Regions from separate parts of the Oribacterium sp. genome, predicted to be linked through region 1. Evidence: predicted binding sites of a transcription regulator. Region 1 holds the regulator's gene; the other holds the start of a gene.
What was found. Region 1 encodes HrcA, which represses chaperone genes, less so after heat shock. Its sites were predicted from a motif close to TGTTAGCACTCNNNNNNNNNGAGTGCTAACA; they were not measured.

Region 1 (12,093 bases):
TCAATAATACTGCTATAGGTATTTTCCAGCTTATACTGCACGCGTACACCGTTTCTGATAAGTACACCGCCGGTAAACCAATCCGCTTTTCCCGGTCTTTTAAACTTGATTTTCATCATGGTTTGTCCGGATTCTTCCCAGTTTGGAATAAATTCCACGGTATAGTCTTTTCCTTTTTCATAACGTGCTCCCGAAGTCGGTAGGGAATCCGCGTAGCTATAGTCTCCCATCTCTATACTGTCCGGGTCAACATTCGTTTCTAAGGGCAGTAAATCATAAAAAGTACCCTCTGTAATCTTATAGGCATTTAGATAAGCAGCATAGGAATTATTGATACTCATATCATTATATGCCGTGAAAGTAACGGCTCTTCTTTGTCTTCCTGTTGCAGGATCGTCCTCTATAGAACCTATACTTTTCTTTTCCAGCACACTTTGATAATTCGCCGGACTCAGTTGGTAGCCTACCTTATTCCAAAATTCTCCTACCTGATTTTTTACAATCTCAGTATCTCCGATGGACAATTTTCCTTCCGCCGGTGCGGCAATAAAACTGTTCTTCTTATTTTGAATATCCTTCTCCAGTCTTTGTTTCATGGCCTCCGTGGGGTGAAGGCGAAGATTCACTCTTGTAGTAAAACCGGTCTCATAGAAGGAGCTGGAGTTTTTAAAGCGAATCTCCTTGATTCCCTCCGGAAATGATACAGGCTTCTGCACAGTAGCATCCTGCTCCACTCCGCTTACACTGCGGAATTTTTTGTATCCCGCTGCATTCAGATAGAGCTCTCCAAGCTTTTCTTCACTTCCCCCCTTCTTCTTGCCGTAAACCTCAATGGGGGCAAAGCGAGTATAGGCCTTGCTGGGATTCACGGCTTTTTCATTACTGTAGCCGTTAAACTCCACATCATAGGCGGTATAGTCCGCCAGATAAAAGGACTCATAGGAATAGTCATCTTCTGACAGCACATAAGGATCTCCCCCTGTCGAAGGATAGCTTAGTACTCCGGCGCTTTCCGTGGGCTTTCCGTCACTGCTGCTAATATTGTCCATGCTAAAGAGGGTATATCTTCCCCCATCGGAAATCTCCGCCTTGGAACCATGGGCAGTAGTATAGGCCGTATGATCTCCATTCCAAGTAATCTCGCTATCCTTTAAATGGGTACCTGCAAAAAGACTGTAGGAAAGACTCACCGGAGTTCCCTCCGCCAAAAGAGTCTGCATTCCCTTAATCAACTGGGTATTGGTATCGGTTGGCTGGCCGGTATATTTATCTAAACGGGCTACTCCCCCAATATTTTTTCGTACATATACTTCCAGTTCTGCAGTACTTTCCGCCTTGGGTGTTCCGTTATATCCATCCTGCCAAATATCCTGTACAGAAAATGTACTTTTATACTTTAGAGGATGAGTTTCCAGATCCTGTCCGCTACTCTGTGCTGTTGTAATATCCGTTTTGGGATAACGGTAAAGAAAGGCATAAAAAGCGGTATTTCTATAGCCTCCATCATCAAAGCTGGCATATTCTTTATAATCCAGGTTTTTATTTTTGTATTCCGTCTTATATTCCGGAGCAATAAAAATGCTTGTCTTTCCCATAGGATTCCCTAAACGAGGCTCACTGGGCGTCGCTACACCCATTTCTTTGGCAATATCCTTGGGACTGTTTCCTATTTTGCCAAGCATTTGATCCGGATTAAATAAAGTATCAAATTCTCCATCCTGAGGATAACGCTTTACCCCGATTAATTGTCCGGAGGAAATGGCTCCGGAACCGGCTACCGGAGCTGATGTGGAAGTAATATCCGGCACAAAGGATAGGGCCTGGGTACTCCACTTGGCACGATCCGCTCTTCCATAAAAGAGGCCGTAAAAATAATTATCCGCATCTGCCGGTCTTGGACCCCATGTGGGATCCCATTGGAAATAAACGGATTTGGGCGCATCGAACTTCTTCGCCTCCCTTAGCTCCACCGTGCTGGGATTTACTTTGGATTCCACCCTGATCTTTAGTTTTCGTTCTATACTGGCATCATGGGGACCGGTAAAACTTCCATCCATGTCCTGGTCAACTTCCAAAAATACAGGAAATTCCAGCTCATAAACACCCTTTTCTTCCGAAGTACTGTCGTGGGTATACTCTAATAAGGTCGGCGTAAAATTATAAGAAAAAATAGCCCCCAGGGAGTTGGCAGGACCTCTGGCATCCGTGTTACTAACCTTAATATAAGGCACCGCTACTCCGTTTACCATTTTGGTAATGCCGTCTTTCGTATAATTACTTCTGTTCTTTGAAACATCCGGCGCTTCCACAATATCTCCCGGATTAAACTGGGAAATTAAGCTTCTGCTGTCCTGGTCCTCCGCTACCTGATTCGTTCCGTCTTTTCCTTTAAAAATCGCTGCAGGAAGATAAATGTTGATAGAACCTGTAGGATAGTCCTGTGGTGCTCCCGCCCCTCCAGCAAAATTCACCATATAGCTGATTCCTATGGTCATGTTGTTATTTTTACCGGGCTTAATCAGCATGGACTTTTTTGTGTCTTCATCCGTAGCACTATAATCCGGGTTAATATAACTAATGGAAGCATCTTTGTTCGCTGTGGCATTAACACTCCAGAAGGCATGGAACTTGATTTTGTTATTGTTTCCTTCTGTAGGAACATCTCTCCTTCTTCTGGTACGCACTACTGCATAGGGGCTGAAACGTTTTCCCTGAAAACGGATTCCCTCTCCCTCTTCTTTAGAATCCAGATACTCTACACCCTTCTGCTCATCAAAATGCAGAACCTGTAATTTAGACTCCTCGATTTGAGAAGAACCCTCTCCCAAGCTACTCTCCGATTCTTCTCTTGCTTCATTCTCCACTTCCGGCTCTACTTCTGTAGCTGTATCTTCTTTTTTATTTTCTAAGGAGGATTCTTCCAATGTAAGCTCTACGGCTTTTCCCTTCTTCGGCTGAACCTCCAGCTTCTCACCGTCCTCGTTTAAAACATAAAAAGAAATATCCACAGCGGAAAGAGAGTCTACTTCCCAGCTTTCTTCCTTCCGCTCTTCTTTTTTCTTTCCTACATTTTTTCTGTCTTCTTTCAAATGATTTCCGGCATCTTGCAGCTTGGCTCTTTGCAAGGCCTTCTCTTTCATTTCCTCTAAAAGACTTTCCTCCTTGATGTCCTTTACTTCCATCTGTACATCTAAAGGAAAGGTAGACTCCGGATATTTTGCAGTAATCCGAACACCGGCTTCACTTAGCCCCTCTATTTCCCCCTCTTCAGCGTTCAAAATAAACTTTGCAGCTTTTTTTCTTCCTTCTAAAGAATCCGTCGCGGAAGATGCCCCCTCTATCGGAGAGGATTCCGGTGAAGATGCTTCCGGTGCAGCAGGTTCCGTTGCAGTAGGTTCTTCCTGTGCAATAGGTTCCGTCGCAGATACTTCGTATGAAGAGACTTCATTTGAAGAGACTTCCTTCTGATTTTCCGCCTCTGTTTCCTTGACTTGCAACGGCGACGCAGATACCTCCTCCGCGAAGCTTACCGTTTCTAAGGGACTGGCAGCTAAAAGCATAGCCAAAAAGAAGGCAAAGAGTCGTTTCCCCACTCTTCTCCCCTTCTTAAAAGCCGGGATTTGTCCTCTATATCCCTGCTTTTCCTGCCATTTTTCTTTGTCTTTGCCTAAATCGCCTCTACTCGCACTTTCCTGCATCATTGTAGACTCCTTTTCCTCCAAAAAAAGAAAGTGTATCTCCCTCAACGCTTTCTTCCTTCTTATTCTCAATCAATGATGTATCGACTCAATTTCCACTTTTTAAAAGGATTATCCGGAAATAAAATAAAACAAATATTTTTTTTTTTAAATTTTTTATTTTAAAATCAATACTGTCTCTGTTTTCCTGTCTCTATTTTCCGGACTTTATATACAAAAAATAGAGCATAGAGTAAAGGCAGTAATGCCATTCTCTATGCTCCATTTTATAATCTTAAGCTAAAGCTTATGTCGATAAACAGATTTCTCTATCATCTTACCTTAAACTTATCTACAAGGTCATTCATCAGGTTAGCCTGAGCGGATAATTCCTCTGCTGTTGCAGCACTTTCCTCTGCTGTTGCGGAGTTCTCCTGCACTACAGCGGAGATTTCCTGAAGACCGTCACTCAAGCGACTAACGCCTGCGGATTCCTCTTCGGAAGCCTTGGAAATTTCTCCGATCAAATCATTAACCTGGTTGGTACTCTCGGATACGGAGTGTAAAGCTTCCGCAGTTTCCTCGGTGAACTTAGCACCCTTCTGTACTGCTCCGATGGTCTCTTCAATCAGAAGAGAAGTATTCTGAGCTGCTTCCTGAGACTTCTTTGCCAGGTTGCCGACTTCATCCGCAACTACCGCAAAGCCCTTTCCGGCCTCTCCTGCTCTTGCTGCCTCGATAGCTGCATTTAAGGAAAGGATATTGGTCTGGAAGGCGATATCATCGATGGTCTTGATAATCTTACTGATTTCCTTGGACTTCTCGGTGATTTCTTCCATAGCGCCCTGCATGTCAGTCATCTTCTGGTTACTGGTTTCTACATGAGAACCGCTGACAACACCAAGCTGCTGAGCCTTTTCAGCCTGCTTTGTGGTATGACGAATCTGCTCTGTAATATCTTCCATGGTCTTGGAAAGCTCTGCAATGGAAGAAGCCTGCTTGGTAGTACCCTCGGAAATTCTCTGGGCCATGCTGCTTACCTGTTCCGCACTGCTGCTTACCTCGGAAGAGGAAGTGTGTACATTCTTCAAGGTACTGTTCAAGCTTGTGGAAATTTCCTGTAAAGAATTCAGGATTGGGCGGAAATCTCCCTTATAGTTCTCATCTTCTTTAATTTCTGTTGCAAAGTCTCCCTGAGCAAATGCTCCAAGCTTCGCCTGTAAATCGGATACCACATAGGTCAGACGCTTTACGATATTGTTAAAGCTCTTTACCAGACGGCCGATTTCGTCTTCCTGTGCATAGGAAACCTTAATGTCAAAGTTACCCTCTGCCAGCTTGTCACTTTCCTCTGCCAGCTTTCCGAGAGGACTAAGAGACTTCTTCAGTGCTGTGAAAAGAATTACCTGTAAAAGAATAAACAAAATAACTTCTGCAGCAACCAAGGCAACGAAGAGCTGGTTCTTACCCTGGTTGTAAAGGTCTAAACTCATTGCGGACTGTACATACCAGTCTGTTCCATAGATGGTGAGCGGTGCAAAGTAACGAATACGGTGGTTGTCCTTAATATGGAAAATGCTCTCTCCGTCAAACTTGCTCTGGATCTCGTTCTTAAAGGTCTCTTCTCCAACGTACTCAGAAAGGTTCTTTCCTACCGCATCAGGGTTGGAGCTGTATACGAACTTACCATCCTTATTGATAACATCAAAGAAGGTCTTAGCACCTTCACCGGACTTATCAACTCCCAGAGTATCGAACATTTTAACATTTAAGTCTACTACTACCGTTCCCATAAACTGGTCATTATGAAGGATAGGTACAACCAATACAAAAATTGTCTCTCCGGTAATGGAGGATACGAAGGGGTCTACCACATGGCTAACCTTTTCCTGAGAAGCTCTGGTATAATACTCTTCCGCTCCGTTTCCGTAAAACTTGTAATCCAGGAACTTGAAGAAACGCTTATTCTCATCTCCGTTATCTCTTCCTAAATACATAGCGTATTCTGGCTCACCCTGCTGGAACGCATTTGGCTCGAAGAAAACGCCTGCTCCCATAACGTGTTCATCATGACGAATCATTTCCCATACAGAATCCAGTAAATATTTTTCTTCAAAGGATCTTCTTTCACTTAAGTGAACGGTATCTCTTAAAAGACTGGGAACTGTTGCCGCACCGGTATCCGGCTCGTTATACATTTCTTCCAAGTGATCGCTGATTGCTCTTGCAGCATTCTCCGCTAAAGTAATGGACTTTTTGACTTTTTCTACATTCATCGCTGTAGTGGAAAGTAAGTAATCCTGATTAATCTTATCGAAGGATTTTCCTACCGCATTCAGCAGAACAATGTTTACCAGCACAAAGACTATCAACATGGATATGCAGACCAATGCAGAAATTCTTCCTGCCAGGCTGCTTCTCTTTCCAGATTTTACAGCCTTCTTCTGTCCCGGTTTTACTCCCGGAGCTTTCTTAAAAGCCTTGGAGCCCGGCTTTTCCTGACTCCCGCCTGCCTGTGTCTTAACAGCAGCTTCCTTTGGGCTTAACCCGTTTTCCTGTGTGTTTTCCATTCTTCCTCCTTGAAATTGTCATTCCTCTATCTCAGGAAAATTTTCGTGAAATGGTAGGAGTTACTCTCCTCCATGATTCCGCTTTAATCAATATCGTCAGTTTGGAAGAATGTATTAGTGAATTTACGGAAATAAAAACAGCTATCGTTAGCTTTCAACAATATAGGCCTGAAATGGGGGCACGCTCTCGCTAGCTTCGCCTCGAAGCGGATACTAAGCGAAAAACTGCGTTTCTCTTGTTTTTCGCAAGTACCGTCGGGCTCAGACTACCCCTTATTCAGGCCTATATGTTGAAAAGCCTTAATAGCTTCTCAAATACGCTTTTTTTATTTCTGTAAATTTCCCCGATCTTAGTCTACCTTCTCTCCGCAGGCTTCGGCGTAGGCTTTCAGGGCTTCTTTTTGTTTCTTGTTTAACTTCTTCGGGGTTTCTACTACTAAGGTTACGTAGTGGTCGCCTCTTACGTTGGGGTTCTGTAAGGATGGAACGCCCTTGCCCCGTAGTCTGGTTCTGGTATCGGACTGGGTTCCCGGAGCAATCTTTAACTCCACCGGTCCATCCACTGTCTTCACAATGGTGCTTCCGCCCAATGTGGCCTTAGGGAAGCTGATGGCTTCTGTGGAGTAAATATTTACGCCCTGTCTCTTAAAGAAGGGATGATCGCTAACGGATACCTCTACCAGTAAGTCACCTCTGGGGCCGCCGTTTCTTCCGGGGTCTCCGCCTCCGGACTTACGAATGGCCTGTCCATCGTCAATTCCTGCAGGAATGGCGATTTCCATGCTCTTCTCCGTGTTGATATAACCTTCTCCACGGCAATCCGGACATTTTTCCTTAACCACTGTTCCCTCTCCGTGACACTCCGGACAGGTGGTTACCTGCTGAATGGTTCCGAAGATGCTTTGCTGGGTCATTCTTACCTGACCTGCGCCGTTACAACGGGGACAGGTCTGTCTTTCCGTTCCCGGCTTAGTTCCGGAACCGTTACAGGTCTTACAGGTATCTTTATATCGAATCTTAATGGTCTTCTTTACACCCTTAATAGCCTCATCAAAGGAAATACGAAGCCCTACACGAATATTGGCTCCCTTTTCCGGCATATTGGATCTTCTTCTGGAAGAACCGTAGGAGGAACCGAAGCCTCCACCGAAAAACTCGGAGAAAATATCTCCCATATCCATGCCGCTGAAATCAAAACCGCCGAAACCGGAGCTTGCTCCCGCTGCGGAGTTCGGATCAAAGGCCGCATGGCCATAGGTATCATAGGCCTTTCTCTTCTCCGGATCGGACAATACCGCATAGGCTTCCGAAGCTTCCCGGAATTTCTCTGCGGCACTTTCATCTCCGGGATTAGAGTCCGGATGGTACTGCTTTGCCAACTTTCGATAGGCTCTTTTAATGGCACTATCATCGGCATTTTTATCTACCCCCAGCACCTCATAATAATCACGCTTTTCTGCCATATATTTTCCTCTCCTTTAAATCCCAGGAAAAGACAGGCTTAAGCCTGTCTTCTCCGGAAAATTTTTCGAATTACACTTCCTTAAAGTCTCCGTCGACTACATTGTCGTCAGCGTTACCGCTCTGGCCTTCAGAAGCTGCTGCACCTGCATCTGCCGCTCCGGCACCGGCTGCCCCTGCTGCCTGAGCCTGCTCATACACCTTGGTGAAAAGTGCCTGAGAAGACTGCATCAGTTTCTCCTGGGCTGCCTTAATCTGCTCTGCACCGTCCTTGGTAATTCCCTCCAAAGGATTTGCTGCAAGAACATCCTCTAAAGCCTTTAAGTCAGCTTCTACAGTTGCCTTATCGCTGTCGCTAATCTGGCTTCCCACATCGGTAAGAGCCTTCTTGGTCTGGAATACGATGGAATCCGCTCCGTTTCTTACTTCGATAGCTTCCTTCTTCTCCTTATCCGCTGCTTCGAACTGTGCAGCTTCATTTACCGCCTTATCAATATCCTCCTTGGACATGTTGGATCCGGAGGTAATAGTGATATGCTGCTCCTTACCGGTTCCCTTATCCTTAGCGGAAACATTTACGATACCGTTGGCATCAATGTCGAAGGTAACTTCGATCTGAGGAACACCACGCTGTGCCGGTAAGATACCGTCCAGTCTGAACTGTCCTAAGGTCTTGTTATCTCTTGCAAACTCTCTTTCACCCTGTACAACATGGATGTCTACTGCGGTCTGGTTATCTGCCGCTGTAGAAAATACCTGAGAAGCTCTAGTAGGAATGGTGGTATTTCTCTTAATAAGAGGAGTAGCCACTCCGCCTAAGGTCTCGATAGAAAGAGTTAACGGTGTTACGTCCAGAAGAAGAACATCGCTTGCTCCGGCTTCTCCGCTCATCTTACCACCCTGTACAGCTGCACCAAGGGCAACACACTCATCAGGGTTCAAGTTCTTGGAAGGCTCTTTTCCGGTAAGCTGCTTTACCTTTTCCTGTACTACAGGCATTCTGGTGGAACCGCCGACTAAGAGTACCTTTCCAAGGTCGGAGTTGCTCAGTCCTGCATCCTTCATGGAATTCTGTACAGGAACTGCTGTTCTCTCTGTTAAATCAGAGGTGATTTCCTCAAACTTTGCTCTGCTAAGCTTCATATCCAAGTGCTTTGGACCCTCTGCAGTAGCAGTAATGAAAGGCAGGTTAATATCTGTGGTGGTTGCGGAGGAAAGCTCCTTCTTTGCCTTCTCAGCCGCTTCCTTCAAACGCTGTAAAGCCATCTTATCCTGAGAAAGGTCTACCCCCTCTGCAGCCTTAAACTCGTCTACCAGCCACTTGGTAATACGATCATCATAGTCATCACCACCTAAGTGAGTATCACCATTGGTGGACAATACTTCGATTACACCGTCTCCAATGTCGATGATGGATACATCGAAGGTACCACCACCTAAGTCGTATACCATAACCTTCTGCTCGGACTCATCCTCCAAACCGTAAGCAAGGGCTGCCGCTGTAGGCTCGTTGATGATACGCTCTACCTTAAGACCTGCAATCTTACCTGCATCCTTGGTAGCCTGACGCTGAGCATCGTTAAAGTAAGCAGGAACGGTAATAACCGCCTCGGTTACCTTTTCTCCCAAATAGCTCTCCGCATCCGCCTTTAACTTCTGTAAAATCATAGCGGAAATTTCCTGTGGAGTATAATCCTTTCCGTCGATAGATACCTTGTAATCTGTACCCATATGTCTCTTGATGGAGGAAATGGTTCTCTCCGCATTGGTTACCGCCTGTCTCTTAGCAGGCTCTCCTACAAGACGCTCTCCGGTCTTGGTAAATGCCACTACAGAAGGAGTGGTTCTCATACCCTCTGCATTGGGGATAACAACGGGCTTTCCGCCCTCCATAACTGCTACACAGCTGTTGGTTGTTCCTAAGTCAATTCCAATAATCTTTCCCATAGTCTTTACTCTCCTTTTTCTCTATATACAAAAATATTTTTCTTCAAAACTTTTTCTTACTAACGTTATTTTAGAACTCTTACATGATATGCTCATGTCTCAGGCATTACTGCCTTACTATCTGTTGTATTGCTTTTATTATCTACTTCTTTACCTTTACCATGGAGTGTCGAACCACATTTCCCCGATAGGTATAACCCTTCTGAAGATCCTGGGTAATGGTATCTTCCTCCGCATCTCCCTCTTCCTCTGTCATCACCGCATTGTGTAAAGCCGGATCAAACTTCTTACCGAGGGCCTCGATTTCCTGAATATTACAATCGGCAAACATCTTCTGAATCTGCTTGTAAATCCCTTCTATGCCTTTGACGAAGGGGGAATCCTTTTCCTCTTCCTGCACATGGCTTAAAGCTCTTTCAAAGTTGTCCACCACCGGAAGCAGGGCTTCGATAATACTTTTGGCTCCCAGTTCAAACATCTGTGCCTTTTCCTTCTCGGAGCGCTTTCTAAAGTTCTCATACTCCGCCAAGGTTCTAAGGTACTTATCCTTTAATTGGAGAAGTTCCGGATTCTCTTCGGAGCTTCCTTCCTCTGCTGACCGAGAACTCTCAACAGCTTCCTCTCCGGAAGTCTCTTCGGAAGCGGTCTCTGCATTCTCTTCCCTTTCTACTTCTGCAGATGCTTCCTGAGCCTTATTAAGCTCCTCTTCCATCCCTTGCTGCTCTGTATTTTCTGCCACAAGTCTCTCCTTTCTCTATTTAAAAACTCCTTTCCATATCCTGAATCAGATTTGTCAAAGTTTTTAAAACCTTCTCATAATCCATTCGCTTCGGTCCAATGACACCAAGGGTGCCCTGCATTCCGTTGCCCAAGTGATACTTTGCGGTAACTACTGCACAATCCGCCATGTCCTCCAAAGGACTTTCTTTTCCGATATAGACCTGAATGCTTCCATCCTTTTCTTCCGACTCGTTATCTTTCAGAAGGCCTGCCAGCTCCTCCTTCCGCTCTAAAGCGGAAATCAGCTTGGAGGCATTTTCCGAATCGGTAAGCTCCGGATATTTGAAAATGTTGGTGGCACCGGAGGTATAAATCTCTACCTCTTCCTCCTCAGGATGCAAAAGCTCCTGCATTCCCCGAAGTACGGTTTCCATCGTTGCTTTATAAGGCGTTCTATCCATTAAAGAGCGGATATCCTTTTCTCCCAGCTCCTCCACAGAGAAGCCCGCTAAAACATCATTTAGCAAAAGGTTCAAGGAGAGGATGGCAGCCTGCTCCAAATCCTCCGGAATATCTAAGGTAATGGTCTTTACGATATTGCCCTGAAACATCAGAAGGAATAAGACCTTCTGTTTCTCCACCAAAGACAGCTGCAAGAACTTGATTTTGTTCTTCTGCATACTGGGGCCGGATACTAAGGCCGCGTAGTGGGTATCACTGGCAATGTTTCTTACCAAAGCCTGTAAGGTACTTTCCAGTCGTTCCATTCTGGCAAACATAGAGCTCTTCACATCGGATAAGGCCCGCTCCTGCTTTTCCATAAGCTGGTCTACATAAAAACGGTAACCCTTATCTGAGGGAATTCTTCCTGCAGATGTATGAGGCTGTATAATATAGCCTAACTCTTCCAAGTCGCTCATTTCATTACGAATGGTTGCCGAGCTTAGATTCAAACCGGAAAACTTACTGATGGTACGAGAACCTACCGGCTCTCCGGTTTCCAAATAGTTTTTGATAATCGTGGTGAGAATAATCACCTTTCTCTGATCCACAGAACTCTTTCCCTCCTTTCTTGGCTTTGTTGGCACTCATGTGTATTGAGTGCTAACACATGGTCATAATATACCGCTAATGGAAGGATGTGTCAAGAATTTTTATGAAGAACTTTGTGAATTTCTGATGAACAGGGCGGGGCGGATTTTTTGCTTCCGACTTCCGCATTTTTCTTCCTGCTCTTTCTAAAGATATGTGTATCGCTTTCTCGGTATAGGGCTTATTCCGGGGCACGCTCCCGCTAACCTCGCCTCGTATGGGTTCTAAGCTTTTATAGGACAAAAGCTTAGAACCCACGGGCTCAGATTGCCCCCGTCATAAGCCCTATACCGAGAAAGCGAGCCGAATGCATTGAATAAAAAAGTAATAGAATCAATATGCCAAAATGCAAAATTAAAAAAATCGAAAAAAATTTTTGAATCTAAGACAAATGTCAAAAGTCGGAAGCATGAGAAATCCGCCCCTCCTTGTTCGGGGAAGAGTGGTTGAAGGGAAGCGCTTAAGGGAATTGAATATTGGAATAATAGAATAATAGAATTTTAGACTTATAGGTTTATTGGCTCTAAATATTAGACTAAGCTCCCCCAATCCTTTCTTTAAAAAGCATGCTATAAAAAACATGATTTATGCAAGCTTTTCGCAGTATAGGTCTGGAAGCGGGGGTA
Region 2 (15,183 bases), on a different contig from region 1:
CTTAGTGATCCGGTGGTATGAAAGTGGGATTGCCATCGCTCAACGGATAAAAGCTACCCTGGGGATAACAGGCTGATCTCCCCCAAGAGTTCACATCGACGGGGAGGTTTGGCACCTCGATGTCGGCTCATCGCATCCTGGGGCTGAAGTCGGTCCCAAGGGTTGGGCTGTTCGCCCATTAAAGCGGTACGCGAGCTGGGTTCAGAACGTCGTGAGACAGTTCGGTCCCTATCCGGCGCGGGCGTAGGATATTTGAGAGGATCTGTCCTTAGTACGAGAGGACCGGGATGGACTGACCTCTGCTGTACCTGTTGGGAATCAATCCCATAGCAGGGTAGGCAAGTTGGGAATGGATAAACGCTGAAGGCATCTAAGCGTGAAGCCAACCTCAAGATGAGATATCCCATCGTTAAGAGTAAGACCCCTTGAAGAGAACGAGGTAGATAGGACTGAGGTGTAAGTGTAGCAATACATTCAGCTGACAGTTACTAATAGGTCGAGGGCTTATCCAATGCGTCTGGTTTTTGTCTAAAGTCTAGTCTGGAATAATCAAGAGATATGTGGTTTACAGGTATGCCGATATAGCTCAGTTGGTAGAGCAACTGATTTGTAATCAGTAGGTCTTCGGTTCGAGTCCGAATATCGGCTTAAGCCTAAGCGTAGCTTAGGCTTTTTCTATCTTATAAGATACATACACAGTTTGTATTTCATTTAGCAGGTATGTATTTTTTCTGTTTATAGATTTCTTAACAACTTGCTAAAAAGGATAGATTTTCATATAATCATTTACGGAACCGTAGCTCAGTTGGTTAGAGCACTCGGCTCATAACCGATCGGTCCAGGGTTCGAGTCCCTGCGGTTCCATGAAGAACAATGTGATGCATTGTTCTTTTTTTATTTATCCGGTTAATCTTATTAACTCGGTTTATTTTGTAGCGCACATTGTGATTATTTTTATAGTCCTTAAATAGATAAAGAATACAATTCTAAAAACTATGAAGAGAATACATTAGCAAAAAAATGAAGTAATTGAATTATTAGCACTTATACTTGATGAGTGCTAATAATTGTGTTATACTTTTCCTGTTTGGTGCTCCATAGGAGCTATAGGAGCTATAGGAGCTATAGGAGAGATAGGGTTTAAGCTATCAAATTTTATATAGTAGAAAAGAGGTATTTTATGGAAAAAAAAGGATCTTTATCAATTCATAGTGAGAATATTTTCCCCATTATTAAGAAATGGATGTACAGCGATCAGGACATTTTTGTACGTGAGCAGATTTCCAATGCTACCGATGCGGTAACCAAACTGGAAAAGCTTGCCTTAATTTCTGAATGGGAGAAGCCGGCAGACTATAAAGGCCGGGTAAGCGTTATTGTGAATCCGGATGCAAAAACCATTTGCTTTAAAGATAACGGTATCGGTATGACGGAGGAAGAAGTAGAAAAGTATATTACGCAGATAGCCTTTTCCGGTGCAGCGGATTTTATTGAAAAATATAAAGATAAAGCCAACAGTGATCAGATTATCGGCCATTTCGGTCTTGGATTTTACTCTGCTTTCATGGTTGCCGATCGGGTAGAAATTGAAACCCTTTCTTATAAAAAGGACGCAAAGCCGGTGCATTGGTCCTGTGATGACGGAACGGATTACAGCATGACGGAAGGCAGTAAGTCTTCTCACGGTACGGAGATTACCCTTCATTTGAACAATGACTGCTTAAAGTATGCCAATGAATGGGAAATGCGTTCCATTATTGAAAAGTATTGTTCTTTTATGCCGGTTGAAATTTATCTGGAGAAGCTTCCTAAGGACAGTCAGGAAATTTTGGCCTCTGAAAAGCTTCCCGGAGATGTTGTTTTGGAAGAGATTCCGGAGAAGGTAGAAAAGGACGAGAAGGGCGAGGAGAAAAAAACGGAGGCAAGGCTGAAGATTGAAAAGCGCCCCGTACTCCTGAATGAAATCCATCCGCTTTGGGGAGAGTCTCCTTCGTCTGTGACAAAAGAGCAGTATCTGGACTTTTATCGTAAGACTTTCCATGACTATAAGGAGCCTTTGTTCTGGATTCATTTGAATATGGATTATCCTTATCATTTGAAGGGAATTCTGTATTTTCCGAAGATTAATTCGGAGTATGAATCCATAGAGGGAACTATCAAGCTTTATAACAATCAGGTCTTTATTGCGGATAACATTAAAGAGGTCATTCCCGAATATCTGCTTCTTTTAAAGGGTGTGATTGACTGTCCGGATCTTCCTTTGAATGTTTCTCGTTCTCAGCTGCAGAATGACGGTTTTGTCAAGAAGATTTCCGATTACATTACCAAAAAGGTGGCAGAGAAGCTTTCCGGTTTATGTAAGACGGATCGTGAGAATTATGAGAAGTATTGGGACGACATTTCTCCCTTTATCAAGTACGGTATTCTTAGAGATGAGAAGTTTGCGGAGAAAATGAAGGACTATATCCTGTTTAAGGATTTAGAGGATAAGTATCTCACTTTACCGGAGCTTAAGGAGAAGAAGGACGGTTCAGAGATTGTTTCCGAAAATACCGGAGATAAGAGTTCTGAAGAGAGTCAGCAGAAGGAGAAGCAGGCTTCCGATGAAAATACAAATGAAAGCGGTACCGCGGAGCAGTCCGGCGATGGGGAAAAGCAGGAGGAAAAGGTCCAAAGAGTTTACTATGTTTCCGATGCCTTAGCCCAGAGCCAGTATATTCGCATCTTTAAAGAGCATAAGAAGGAAGCGGTTTACCTCACGGAAAGAATCGATTCTGCCTTTATTACTGAATTAGAAGCGAAAAATGAAGGGCTTCGTTTCCAAAGAATCGATGCGGACTTCCAGGAGGCTATGCAGGAGAAGCTTTCCGAGGAGGAACAGAAAAATCTTCAAAGCCTTTCAGAAAAATTGGAAAAGAGTTTCCAAAAGAATCTTGCAAAGGATAAGCTGAAGATTAAACTGGAAAGGCTGTTGTCAAATACACCGGCTGCGCTGCTATCCATTTCCGAGGAATCCAGAAGAATGAAGGAGATGATGAAAATGTATGCTATCTCCGGTATGCCCATGGGAGAACTTCCTTTGGAGGAGAGTTTGGTGTTAAATGAAAAGCATCCTTTAGTGGATTATCTTTTGAAGCATGAGGCTCTTTTGGAAACAGAGGAAGGAAAGCTTCTTGAAGAGCAGATTTATGACCTTGCCCGTATTCAAAATGCCAGCCTGAACGGAGAAGAGATGAAGCAATTCGTAGATCGCTCCGAAAAGCTTCTTTTACAGTTTGTAGAGGAGAAAAAGGCGTAAAAGAAGTATATCTTTGCCCACGCATTGTAAATTTGTAAAAAATGATAGAAACTCGCGGAAAATACTTATTTTTCCGCGAGTTTTTGCTAATAGTCAAAATAAGAAGATTTATGTTATAAATATAACGATGCAGGAGTAGAGTTTTTTAGGAGTAGAGGAGTAGCATGAAGAACGAGAAATTTTTATCTTACTTGGTGATTCTCGCCGGTATTCTCTGTGCTGTGATTTTAGGGATTCGTTCTTGGAATACAGAACAGGCGAGAAAGGTGGACGCTCCGGATACGGCAAAGACACAGAAGGTTACTGTAGCCGGTTTCGGAGGAGACATGATATTGGAGGTTACCGCAGATGCGGATAAACTCTATGGGGTAAATGTCTTAAGCAATTCTGAAACCCAGGGTATCGGAAGTAAAGCAGTGGAAGCTCTTCCGGCTTTGATGGTGGAACAGCAAAGCTTTAACGTGGACGGTATTGCCGGGGCAACCGTATCCAGCACGGCTCTCCGTACCGGTGTAGAGCAGGCGATTAAGGAAATGGGCTTCTCTACAGATAAGTTTAGCACTCCCAGTGGCGGAAGCAGTAATGCAGAACCTGCGAAAGACCAGAATCTTGAGGCGGACGTGGTAGTCATCGGTGCCGGCGGAGCAGGAATGATTTCCGCTATTACCGCAGCGGATTTGGGAAAATCCGTTGTGATTTTGGAAAGCCAGGCCATGGTGGGAGGAAACTCTATCCGTGCAACAGGAGGTATGAATGCGGCTGCGACCAAGTGGCAGAACGAGAATAGCTTTGAAGAAGGAGCGGGCGTAGAGAAAACCCTGGCGACAGCTGCGGAAAAGTACAGTGACAATGAAACCATTACCGCCTTAGCAGCAAAGGTAAAGGAACAATATGCCGCTTATCAGGCAAATCCGGAAGGATATTTTGATTCCGTAGAGCTGATGGAACTGGATACCATGGTAGGAGGAAAGGGCAAGAACAATCCTACTTTAGTCAAGGTATTGGCTGAACAATCCGGTCCGGCTATTGATTATCTGGAAAAATTAGGAATGACCATTCACAATGTAGGTTCCTTCGGAGGAGCTTCCGTAAAGAGAATTCATCGTCCTGTGGATGAGAACGGTAAGGTTATTGCGGTAGGTTCTTACATGATTCCTATTTTAGAGGAGAATCTGAAAAAACGGGATAAGATTACCCTACTGACTTCCGTAACCGCGGAAGAAATTACCAAGTCCGAGGATGGAAAAATCTCCGGCGTAAAGGCCAAGGGCAGCTCCGGCAATTCCGTAGAGGTTAAGGCTCCTGTGGTTATTGTGGCTACCGGCGGTTTTGCAGCCAATAAGGAGATGGTGGAAAAGTACCAGCCAAGCTTAAAGGGCTACATGTCCACCAATGCAGCCGGTGCCCTGGGACAGGGAATTACCATGGCGGAAGCCTTGGGAGCGGACACTGTAGATATGGATCAGATTCAGATTCACCCCACAGTGACCACAAATGATGCACATCTTATCACTGAGGGCTTACGAGGAGACGGTGCTATTTTAGTGAACCAGGAAGGTCTTCGTTTTACCGATGAAGTGGGAACCAGAGATGCGGTATCCAAGGCGGAGATTGAGCAGACCAATTCTCAGGTATACCTTGTGCTTGATAACAAGATGGTAGAGAAATCCGCAGTCATTCAGGGCTATATTAAATCCGGTTATACCGTAACAGGAGAAGATGCCAAGAGTCTGGCTAAGGCAATGGGTGTTCCCGAGGATGTCTTTGAAAAGACATTGACGGAATGGAATGAAAGTGTAGCAAAGAAAGAGGATACCGCATTTGGAAGAACCAGCTTTGCGGAACCCTTGGATACAGCACCTTTCTATGCCATTAAGGTAACTCCCGGCGTACATCACACCATGGGAGGACTTCGCATTAATGAAGTCACCGAGGTTTTGGATAAGAACGGCAATGCAATTCCGGGACTTTTTGCGGCAGGAGAAGTTACCGGAGGCGTACACGGGGCTAACCGTTTAGGAGGAAATGCCGTTGCAGACTTTACCGTCTTTGGAAAAATTGCAGGAGAATCTGCAGCAAAATTTCAGGGTTAATAGAAAATTTCCCTAAATCATCGAGACTTTTCGAAAAAGACATCGAAGCGGGAGTAGGAAAAAGAGGCTAAAGAACTTATTCTTTGGCCTTTTTTTGTCGTCATATTGTGTAGGAAATCATGGGGACTGTAAAAAGAAAGTAAGGAAAGCGGACTTGCGAAATCGATAAAAATGAGATAGAATAAGGCAAGTTTTGAGAGGGACGTGTTTTTATGAATAATGAAATGAACCATACCCAGATTATTAAACCGGTGCAGAATAGTTTGGCGGCATCAGAGGTATTAAAGGAAGTTTATACAGCGTTGACAGAGAAGGGATATAACCCTATTAACCAGATAGTGGGCTACATTATGTCCGGAGATCCGACCTATATTACCAGCTATAAGGGGGCCAGAAGCCTGATTAATAAGGTAGAGCGGGATGAACTCCTGGAAGAGTTGATGCGGAATTATGTAGAGAGTAAATTAAAAAAGTCATAAGCTTTTTTGGTCTGTCTGGAGTTCCGGAGAGACCTTTTCTTCAGTTTTAGTAGGAGTAGTATGCGGATTTTGGCATTAGATTACGGATCCAAAACAGTGGGGCTCGCCATCACTGATCCTTTGGGTCTCATTGTTCAGCCTCTTAAAACCATTTGGCGGGAAAGAGAAGGAAAATTACGAAAGACCGTAGAAGAAATTCTGGAGACCTGTAAGGAGTATCAGGTAGAAGAATTGGTTCTGGGTTATCCCTGCCACATGGATGGCAGTGAGGGAGAAAGGGTAGAAAGGGTTCTGGCCTTTCAGGAAATGCTGCAGAAAAAAATAGAGCTTCCCATACATTTGTATGATGAAAGGCTCAGCACCATGGAAGCGGAAGAAATTTTGCGGGAAAACGGAGTTCCCAAGGATAGACAAAAGGAAGTTTTAGACCAGGTAGCTGCTCAGGTAATTTTAGAGGATTACCTTCGAAACAGAGAGGAAGGGTAAAATGGAAGGCGGAAGAATTCGTTTACGTTCAGAAGAAGATGATTTAGAGTTGGAGATTTTGGAGGAAACTGTGGTACAGGGAGTGACCTATATTTTGGTTACCGATGCTAAAGAAGGGGAAGACGGCGTTTGCTATGTGATGAAGGACACATCCGCACCTGAGGACGAAGAAGCGGACTTCAGCTTTGCGGAGGGAGAAGAGGCGGAACGCATTATGGATATTTTCGCAGAGTTACTTTCCGGAGAAGATATTACCATAGAGAGATAGAGTCGGACTTGGAAAAGTTCTCATTAAGCTAAGAAAAGCCCGAGAGAGTAGGGGCAAGAAAATATTAAAACACGAATTTAAAGAAACAAACATAAATACAAATGAATATAGACTAAGAAAGGAATAGAATGAAAGAAGGAAATAACGGAAACAGCAACAACAGTGAAAAGAAGAAGGTAGAAGGGGCTCATCGCATCGTAAACGTTCATAAGAGTCAGATTGGAAAATCCAAAAGTACCGATGGAAAGAGAAATTACAGAACAGCCAATGCCAGAGCAACGGCAAAGCAGGAAAGCAGGATGATGAACGTGCCAACCCCAAGAAAAAATCCCTTAAGACCCAGAGGCAGGGAGGAGGATAAACCGGTTTACAGTCCGGAGCATTTCCCATTGCTTACCGGAACCATGGAGGTATCGGAAAGTAAGGCAAAGGGAAGAAAGCCCAAGCACAGTTTTCAGGGCTCTGTGAAAGTAATTCCCTTGGGGGGACTGGATCAAATCGGTATGAACATCACTGCCATTGAGACAGAGGATACCATGATTATTGTGGACTGCGGATTGGCCTTCCCTACAGATGATATGTTGGGAATTGATTTGGTTATTCCGGATATCAGCTACATCAAGTCCAAGATTCATAAGATGAAGGGATTTGTGATTACCCATGGCCATGAGGACCATATCGGAGCATTACCCTATGTATTACAGCAGATTAATGTGCCGATTTATGCCACAAAGCTCACTCTGGCTTTGATTCAGAGAAAGCTTGTGGAAAACGGCTTGGATAAGCTGGTGAAGATGAAGACCATGAAGTTCGGTCAAACCGTGAACTTCGGAGATTTAAAGGTGGAATTCGTAAAGACCAACCACTCTATTCAGGATGCGGCTGCCTTGGCGATTACCACTCCTGCCGGTGTGATTATCCATACCGGAGACTTTAAAGTGGATTACACACCTGTTTTTGGGGATCAGATAGATTTACAGCGCTTTGCAGAACTGGGAAAGAACGGCGTTCTGGCTATGCTTTCCGATTCCACCAACTCTCAAAAGCCCGGATTCACCATGTCTGAAAAGACAGTGGGAAGAACCTTTGATTTGATTTTTGCAGAGCATCAGAATAGCAGAATTATTGTGGCAACCTTTGCCTCCAATGTGGATCGTGTGCAGCAGATTATCGACACTGCCGCAAAGTATAAGAGAAAGGTTGTAGTGGAGGGACGTTCCATGGTGAATGTTATCTCCGTAGCTTCAGAGCTGGAATATATCCATATCCCGGAAGGTACCCTCATTGACATTGAAAACTTAAAGGATTATCCGGATGAGCAGACGGTTCTGATTACCACCGGTTCTCAGGGAGAGTCTATGGCGGCTCTTTCCCGTATGGCCAGCGGTATGCATAGGAAGGTCAGCATTGGCCCCAATGATGTGGTGGTTATGTCTTCTCATCCAATCCCCGGGAATGAGCGGGCGGTAGACCGGGTTGTTAATGAGCTGTGTAAGCTCCATGCCAAGGTGATTATGCAGGATACCCACGTTTCCGGTCATGCTTGCGCAGAGGATTTGAAGCTTTTGTACTCCCTTGTAAAGCCCAAGTATGCTGTGCCCTTCCACGGAGAGTTCCATCATAGAAGATCTGCCGCAATGCTGGCGGAATCTGTCGGTGTGGATAAGGATAAGTGCCTGATGCTGGACAACGGTGATGTACTGGAGTTTACGGCAAACGGAGAAGAGATCAGTTACAGCATTAAGGAAAAGGTGCAGGCCGGCGGCGTTTATGTGGACGGATTGGGCATCGGAGATGTAGGAAATATCGTGCTGAGAGATCGTCAGAATCTGGCACAGAACGGAATCATTGTAGTGGTTCTTACTCTGGAAAAATATTCCGGACATCTGATGGCCGGACCGGACTTGATTTCACGAGGCTTTGTCTACGTGCGGGAGTCTGAGGATTTAATGGAAGAAGCCAGAGTGGCGGTGCAGGATGTGGTGGATGACTGCCTTTGCACCCATGTCAGCGACTGGGGCAAGATTAAGACACAGATTAAGGACGGATTGTCCGACTTCCTTTGGAAGAAGATTAAGAGAAATCCTGTGATTTTACCGGTAATTATGGAGGTATAAACGGAAAATGGAGAAAAGAAGCTTCTTAAGGGCATTTACCCAAATCTTGATGAGTGTATCTGTACGCTTTCTTTTTCTCGTATTTCTTTTATTTTTGATTTTGCAGGGGGTACAAGTTGCCTATCGTTATGGCCATGGTCTTATGTATGACCATGCCATGGAAGCCTCACCGGGAAGGGAAATCACCCTGGATATTCAGGAGGGGGAGTCCTGGAAGGAAGTGGGAGAAAACGCCAAGTCTTTGGGTTTGATTCAAAATGCCCAGGCCTTTGTCCTGAAAGCCAAGCTATACCACAGTAAGTTGCTTCCGGGAAAATATACTCTGAGTACAGCCATGACCCAGGTGGAAATGCTGGACAGTATTACAGAGGAGGGAAAGAAGAATCAGGAATTAAGTGATAAAAACTTAGTTACTGAGACGGAAGACCAGAGCACCGAAGAAAGCCGAGAGGATCAGGAAATCGGTGGCGGAAATGAAAATGAATAGGAAGTACTTTGGATAAAAAAGACAGAATCAGCCAATTTATACAATCCTTCCTCCCGGAAAGAACCACTTTCCTGGAGGAGATTCGCAAGGAAGCGCTATCGGAGGCCGTCCCCATTTTACGGGAGGAAACCGCAGCGCTTCTTCGTGTTTGTTTGAAAACGAAAAACAAGCCTAAAATTTTGGAACTGGGAACTGCTGTAGGCTATTCCGCTCTGGTTATGATGGATGCTTTAGAGGGAGAAGGGGAGATTGTAACGGTGGAGAATTTTCCGCCTAGAATCGAAAAGGCGAAAAAGAACTTTGCGGCAAGTCCCTATCAGAATAAAATCACCCTGCTGGAAGGAGACGGCAGCGGGATTTTGGAGGAGCTTCTGGAAAAGAAAGAGCAGTTTTCCTTTGTGTTTTTGGATGCAGCCAAGGCTCAATATCCTCTTTGGCTTCCTTCCATTTTGAAACTCTTGTCTCCCGGTGGTATACTCTTTTGTGACAATATTCTCCAGGGAGAATTATTGTTGGAGAGTCGCTTTTATTTGGATAGAAGACAGAGAACGATTCACAAGCGGATGCGGGAGTTCCTGAGGCTTCTGCAAAGGGAGGAAAGTCTGGAGACCTCCATTTTACCTATTGGAGACGGAGTAAGTCTGTCTATCAAGAAAGCATAGAGCTCATCAGTAGAAAGTATTCATCAGTACAAAAAATTCATAAATACAATGAGTTCATCAGTACATAGAGTAGAAAGTAGGATTATGAAGAGAAAAGTGGAGTTATTAATTCCGGCAGGATCTATGGAGGGCTTGAAAACCGCCATTCATTACGGGGCGGATGCCATCTATATGGGAGGAGAGGCATTTTCCCTCCGGGCAAATGCCAAGAACTTCAGTTTGGAAAAGATGAAGGAAGCGGTGGACTATGCCCATGAAAGAGGGGTAAAGGTCTATGTCACCGCCAATATTTTGGCCCATAATGCGGATTTACTGCCTATGCGGGAGTATTTTTCCGAATTGAAGGAAGTAGGGATGGACGCGGTATTGATTGCGGATCCGGGAGCCTTCCTTCTGGCGAAGGAAATGATGCCGGGAGTGGAGATTCATATTTCCACCCAGGCCAATAATACCAATTATGAAACCTTCCGTTTCTGGCATCAGCTGGGCGTAAAGAGAGTGGTTTGTGCGAGAGAGCTAAGCTTGGCAGAGATTAAGGAAATCAGAGACCATATCCCGGAGGATATGGAAATCGAGGCCTTTGTGCATGGGGCAATGTGTATGTCCTATTCCGGTCGTTGCCTGCTTTCCAGCTTTTTCACCGGAAGGGATGCTAACCAGGGAGCCTGTACCCATCCCTGTCGCTGGAAGTATTCTTTGATGGAAGAAAAGCGTCCCGGAGAGTATTATCCGGTGTTTGAAAATGATAGGGGAACCTACATTTTCAATTCCAAAGATCTGAATATGATTAGTCATATTCCCGACCTGATTGAGGCGGGAGTGGATTCTTTAAAGATTGAAGGGCGAATGAAGACGGAGCTATATGTGGCTACCGTGGCTAGAACCTATAAGGTGGCTATTCAGGATTATCTGGAGGATCCGAAGAAGTATGAGGATAAGCTTCCGATTTATGAGGAAGAAATCCGGAAATGTACCTTTAGAGACTATAGTACCGGCTTCTACTATGGCAGACCGGATGAAGAGGATCAGATTTATGGCAATAACAGCTATAGTGCAGGAGCTATTTATCTGGGAACAGTGGAGAAGGTGGAGGGAGAGTTTGCCTTCCTGCAGCAGAAAAATAAGTTTTCTGTAGGGGAAAGCATTTCCATTATGAAGCCTAACGGGGATAACTTGGATACGGAGGTTCTTTCCATGGAGGATGCGGATACCGGAGAAGCATTGGAATCCTGCCCCCATTCCAAGCAGAACTTGAAGATTCGTTTTTCCATACTTCCGGAAGCCCAGGATGTATTAAGAAGAATCGAAGACAAATAGAAAAAAATCTATTAGAGGAAAAACTCCATTAAAGAGAATAGTCTATTAAAGAGAACAGTCTATTAAGGAGAAAAGTCTTCTAAAGGAGAAAGAATTTTCAGGAGAAAACCGGGAAAGGAGAAGATATGGGAATTGTATTTTTAATATTAGCATTAGGATGTTTTCTTTACTTTGGCTTTTTATGGACCACCGCTTCCTATCTTTCCTTTCTTTGGATTTGGCTTCTTTTGGGAGCTATTCATCTCCTGATGGCCTTTGTCTATAAGGCACCGGAGCGTTTACGAAAAAATCCCTTGTTTTTTCGCTTTAGAATTTTTTGCTTAAGCAGTTACTGCATTTTTTTCCTGCTTTTCAGTTATCTTATCGGTTATTTAAGCCAATATCACTACGGGCAGTGGAAGGATCCCCTTTCTTATATTTTGGTGGTGGGTTCCGAATTGGAAAACAATAAGATTACGCCACTCCTTCAAAATCGCCTGGAAAGAGCGGATTTATGCTATCAGGAGAATCCTTCGGCAACCATTGTGCTTTCCGGCGGTAAGGGAAGGAACAGTGCCAGTGCGGAAGCCAGCGTGATGTACCAAAGTATGCTGAAGATGGAGATTCCCGCCGATGCTATGCTGATGGAGTTTTACTCGAAAACTACGGAGCAAAAGCTTTCCTACGGAATAGAAAGCATTTTCCAAGGGGAGCAGAATCAGGAAGGCTCCGAGATACAAGAGGATCTTCGTCAAAAGCATCGGGAAGCAGTCCGGAAAAGACTGGCGGCCCAGGAAAATCAAGTTGTGGACTATGAAGAGGACTTGGATTCGGATGAGATTTTTGATTCGGCGGAAGAGAATCATACAGAGACATCCGAAGAGCCGGAGAGTAAGGACAATTCAAGTGATAAAGAAATCAGAATCGGCATTGTGGGTTCTCAGTATCTGATTTACAGAGCCTGTCATTTTGCGGAGCAAGCCTTACAAAAGCAGAGAGAGGAAGGGAAAGTGGGAGCCTCACAGAAAGTCAGTATTGTAGGATTTCCCTCGGTTGAGGACCCAGTGCTAAGGCCGCATCTTTACTTTCGGGAGGCCCTGTTCCTCTTCGGAGAAAGGCTTTGCCATAAGCTGTAGAGAGGCTCTGCCATAAGCTGTAAACAGGCTTTTCCAAAAACTGTAGACAGGCTTTACTGTAAGCTATAGACAGATCAGGGAAAAATTCGGTAGTTTAGAAAGGAATAGATATTTTGATGAAGGCATATGAGTTTATAGAAGAAAAAGAGATTAAAGAGCTGGAAACCATGGCACGAGTCTATGAGCATAAGAAGACCGGCGCCAAGGTTTTATGCTTGGAGAATAAGGATGATAACAAGGTCTTTAGTATTGCCTTTCGAACCCCTGCGGAGGATTCCACCGGAGTGGCTCATATTACAGAGCATTCCGTGCTTTGCGGTTCCAAGAAGTTCCCCTTAAAGGATCCCTTTGTGGAGCTGGTGAAGGGCTCCTTAAAGACCTTTTTAAATGCCATGACCTATCCGGACAAAACTGTTTATCCGGTGGCCTCCCAGAATGACAAGGACTTCCAAAATCTGATGGATGTATATTTGGATGCGGTTTTTCATCCAAACTGTTTGGAAAACTACCGGACCTTTTTGCAGGAGGGCTGGCACTATACCTTGGACAAAGAGGGAAAGCTGTGTTATAGCGGCGTAGTTTATAACGAGATGCGGGGAGCATTTTCCGACCCGGAGTCCGTGCTGGAACGCTATACCTTCCATTCTCTTTTCCCGAATACCACCTACGGTAATGAGTCTGGAGGAGATCCGGAGGACATTCCGAAATTAACTTATGATGCCTTTAAGGCCTTCCATCAGCGTTTTTATCATCCTTCCAATTCCTTCATTATCCTTTATGGAGATATGAATATGGAGGAGAAATTAAATTGGATGGATGAGGCATATCTTCAGGACTTTGAACGAATTTCTCCCAAGTCTGAAATTTTGCGGCAGCAGCCTTTTGGGAAAATGGTAAAAGAAAGCCAGTATTATCCTATTTCCGAGAAGGATAGCAGCGAAAATAAAGCTTATCTTTCCTACAACTTTGTTTTGGATGCAGGACAGGATGCGAAGAAGTCTATGGCATTTTCTTATCTGGATCATGCCCTGCTTTCCGGCCCCGGAGCGGTTTTAAAGCAAAAGCTTCTGGAAGCAGGCTTGGGAGAGGATGTTTTCGGAGGCTATTCCGACGGCATTTTACAACACTATTTTTCCGTTATCAGTAAGAATGTTTCCGAAGAGAGAGCAGGAGAGTTTCTACAGCTGATTCAGGATTGCTTTTTGGATGCCGCGGAAAATGGTTTAGACCATAAGACCATCTTGGCGGCCATTCACCATGATGCCTTCCAGTACAAGGAGGCGGATTACGGCAGTACCCCTAAGGGATTGGTTTACAGCTTAAGCGCTTTGGATTCCTGGCTCTACGGAGGAAAGCCCTGGCTTTATCTGGAAGCGGAGGCTCTTTATAAGGAGCTGATGGAAGAGGTGGAAAAGGGCTATTTTGAAAAGCTCTTAAAGGAAAATTTCCTGAACAATCCCCATTCTTCCCTCCTCCGTTTATTACCTAAGAGGGGGATGACAGAGCAGAAGGAAAAGAAGCTTTCAGAGGAGCTTCAGGCCAGATGGCAGGCATTTTCTCCGGAAGAAAAAGAACAGATCAAAAAAGTAAAAGAGGAGCTTACTTTATACCAGCAGACAGGAAATACAGAGGAAGCTTTAAAGACTCTGCCGGTACTCTCCAGAAAGGATATCAAGAGGGAAGCGGAGTCCTACCCCTATCAGGAGGAAAGTCTTAGTGGCAGAAAAATGATTTTGGTGCCCGGAGATTCTAAGGGGGTTCTGTACCTTCGCCTGCAATTCCACACTGACGGCCTTAGTGAGGAGGAACTGTCCTACCTTTCCTTCTTAAGAACCTGTCTTGCCTATATGGACACGGAAAATTACCGTTTTCAGGATTTTAATTCTGAAATTTATCTTCATACCGGGGGCTTTAGCGTGGATTTAACAGCCTATCCGGATTTTGTGGAGAAGGATCGGTACACCGGCGTCTTGGCTCTGGACTTCAAGCTTTTACAGGGAGAATTAAAAAATGCGGTAGAGTATCTGGAGGAGATGCTGTTTAGAACGGTTTATCAGGAGGAAAAGCGCCTTTCCGAGATTCTTCTGGAAGCAAAGTCCAGAGAAAGAATGCGTCTGGAGGGCTCCGGCCACAGCTATGCTGTGACTCGTGCCATGTCCGGCTTCTCCCCAAGCTCTCATTTTCAGGAGCAGATTAAGGGAATTGTCTATCTGCATTTCTTAGAACAGCTGGAAGAGGATTTTCGAAAGAATCCCAAGGCTTTAGGAGAAAAGCTTACAGCCCTATCCGGGAAAATTTTCAGTGGAGAAAGATTGCTCCTTGCAGCAGGGGGAGATATCGGCATTTTCGAGAAGGAAAAGAAAGAGCTTACAGATTTCTTGGGAAGACGTTTTCCGGAAAAGGAAGATTGGAGAGAAACAAAATTTGCAGGAGAAAAAGAGCGTAGGGAAGCCTTCAGTACCACTTCCCAGGTGAACTATGTAGCTTCCGCAGGCTCCTTCCAAGGGGAGGCTTACCCCTATACCGGAAGCCTGAAGGTCTTAAAGGTGATTTTGTCCTACGACTTCCTCTGGAAAAATATTCGAGAGCAGGGAAATGCCTATGGGGCTATGTGCGGTTTTGGCCGAAACGGAGAAAGCTTTATGGTTTCCTATAGGGATCCCCATGTGCAGAGAACCTTGGAACAATATCGTAAGGTGGCAGAGTATCTGGAAAACTTCAAGGCTACGGAATTGGAGTTAAACAAATATGTCATCGGAGCTATTTCTGAACTGGATATGCCAAAGTCCGCCTATACCAAGTTCCTTTTGGGCTTGAGCTGTTATCTTTCCAAGCTTACAAAGGAAGACTTGCAACGAGAA

Region 2: the regulator HrcA is predicted to act here: its motif matches at 1,036-1,066, upstream of htpG (molecular chaperone HtpG).

Annotation. Positions count from the first base shown of each region.
Region 1 is NZ_DBHIGR010000044.1:129-12,221, reverse strand. It holds gene ACO4PX_RS04040 (Spy0128 family protein) at 1-3,701, opposite strand, end outside; gene ACO4PX_RS04035 (methyl-accepting chemotaxis protein) at 4,010-6,247, opposite strand; gene dnaJ (molecular chaperone DnaJ) at 6,598-7,710, opposite strand; gene dnaK (molecular chaperone DnaK) at 7,781-9,655, opposite strand; gene grpE (nucleotide exchange factor GrpE) at 9,798-10,394, opposite strand; gene hrcA (heat-inducible transcriptional repressor HrcA) at 10,414-11,427, opposite strand.
Region 2 is NZ_DBHIGR010000022.1:462-15,644, forward strand. It holds partial or broken rRNA gene ACO4PX_RS02440 (23S ribosomal RNA) at 1-512, shown strand, start outside; tRNA gene ACO4PX_RS02445 (tRNA-Thr) at 576-648, shown strand; tRNA gene ACO4PX_RS02450 (tRNA-Ile) at 791-864, shown strand; gene htpG (molecular chaperone HtpG) at 1,181-3,298, shown strand; gene ACO4PX_RS02460 (flavocytochrome c) at 3,463-5,391, shown strand; gene ACO4PX_RS02465 (IreB family regulatory phosphoprotein) at 5,604-5,870, shown strand; gene ruvX (Holliday junction resolvase RuvX) at 5,931-6,356, shown strand; gene ACO4PX_RS02475 (DUF1292 domain-containing protein) at 6,358-6,624, shown strand; gene ACO4PX_RS02480 (ribonuclease J) at 6,753-8,741, shown strand; gene ACO4PX_RS02485 (hypothetical protein) at 8,749-9,228, shown strand; gene ACO4PX_RS02490 (O-methyltransferase) at 9,237-9,890, shown strand; gene ACO4PX_RS02495 (peptidase U32 family protein) at 9,975-11,207, shown strand; gene ACO4PX_RS02500 (YdcF family protein) at 11,333-12,322, shown strand; gene ACO4PX_RS02505 (insulinase family protein) at 12,439-15,183, shown strand, end outside.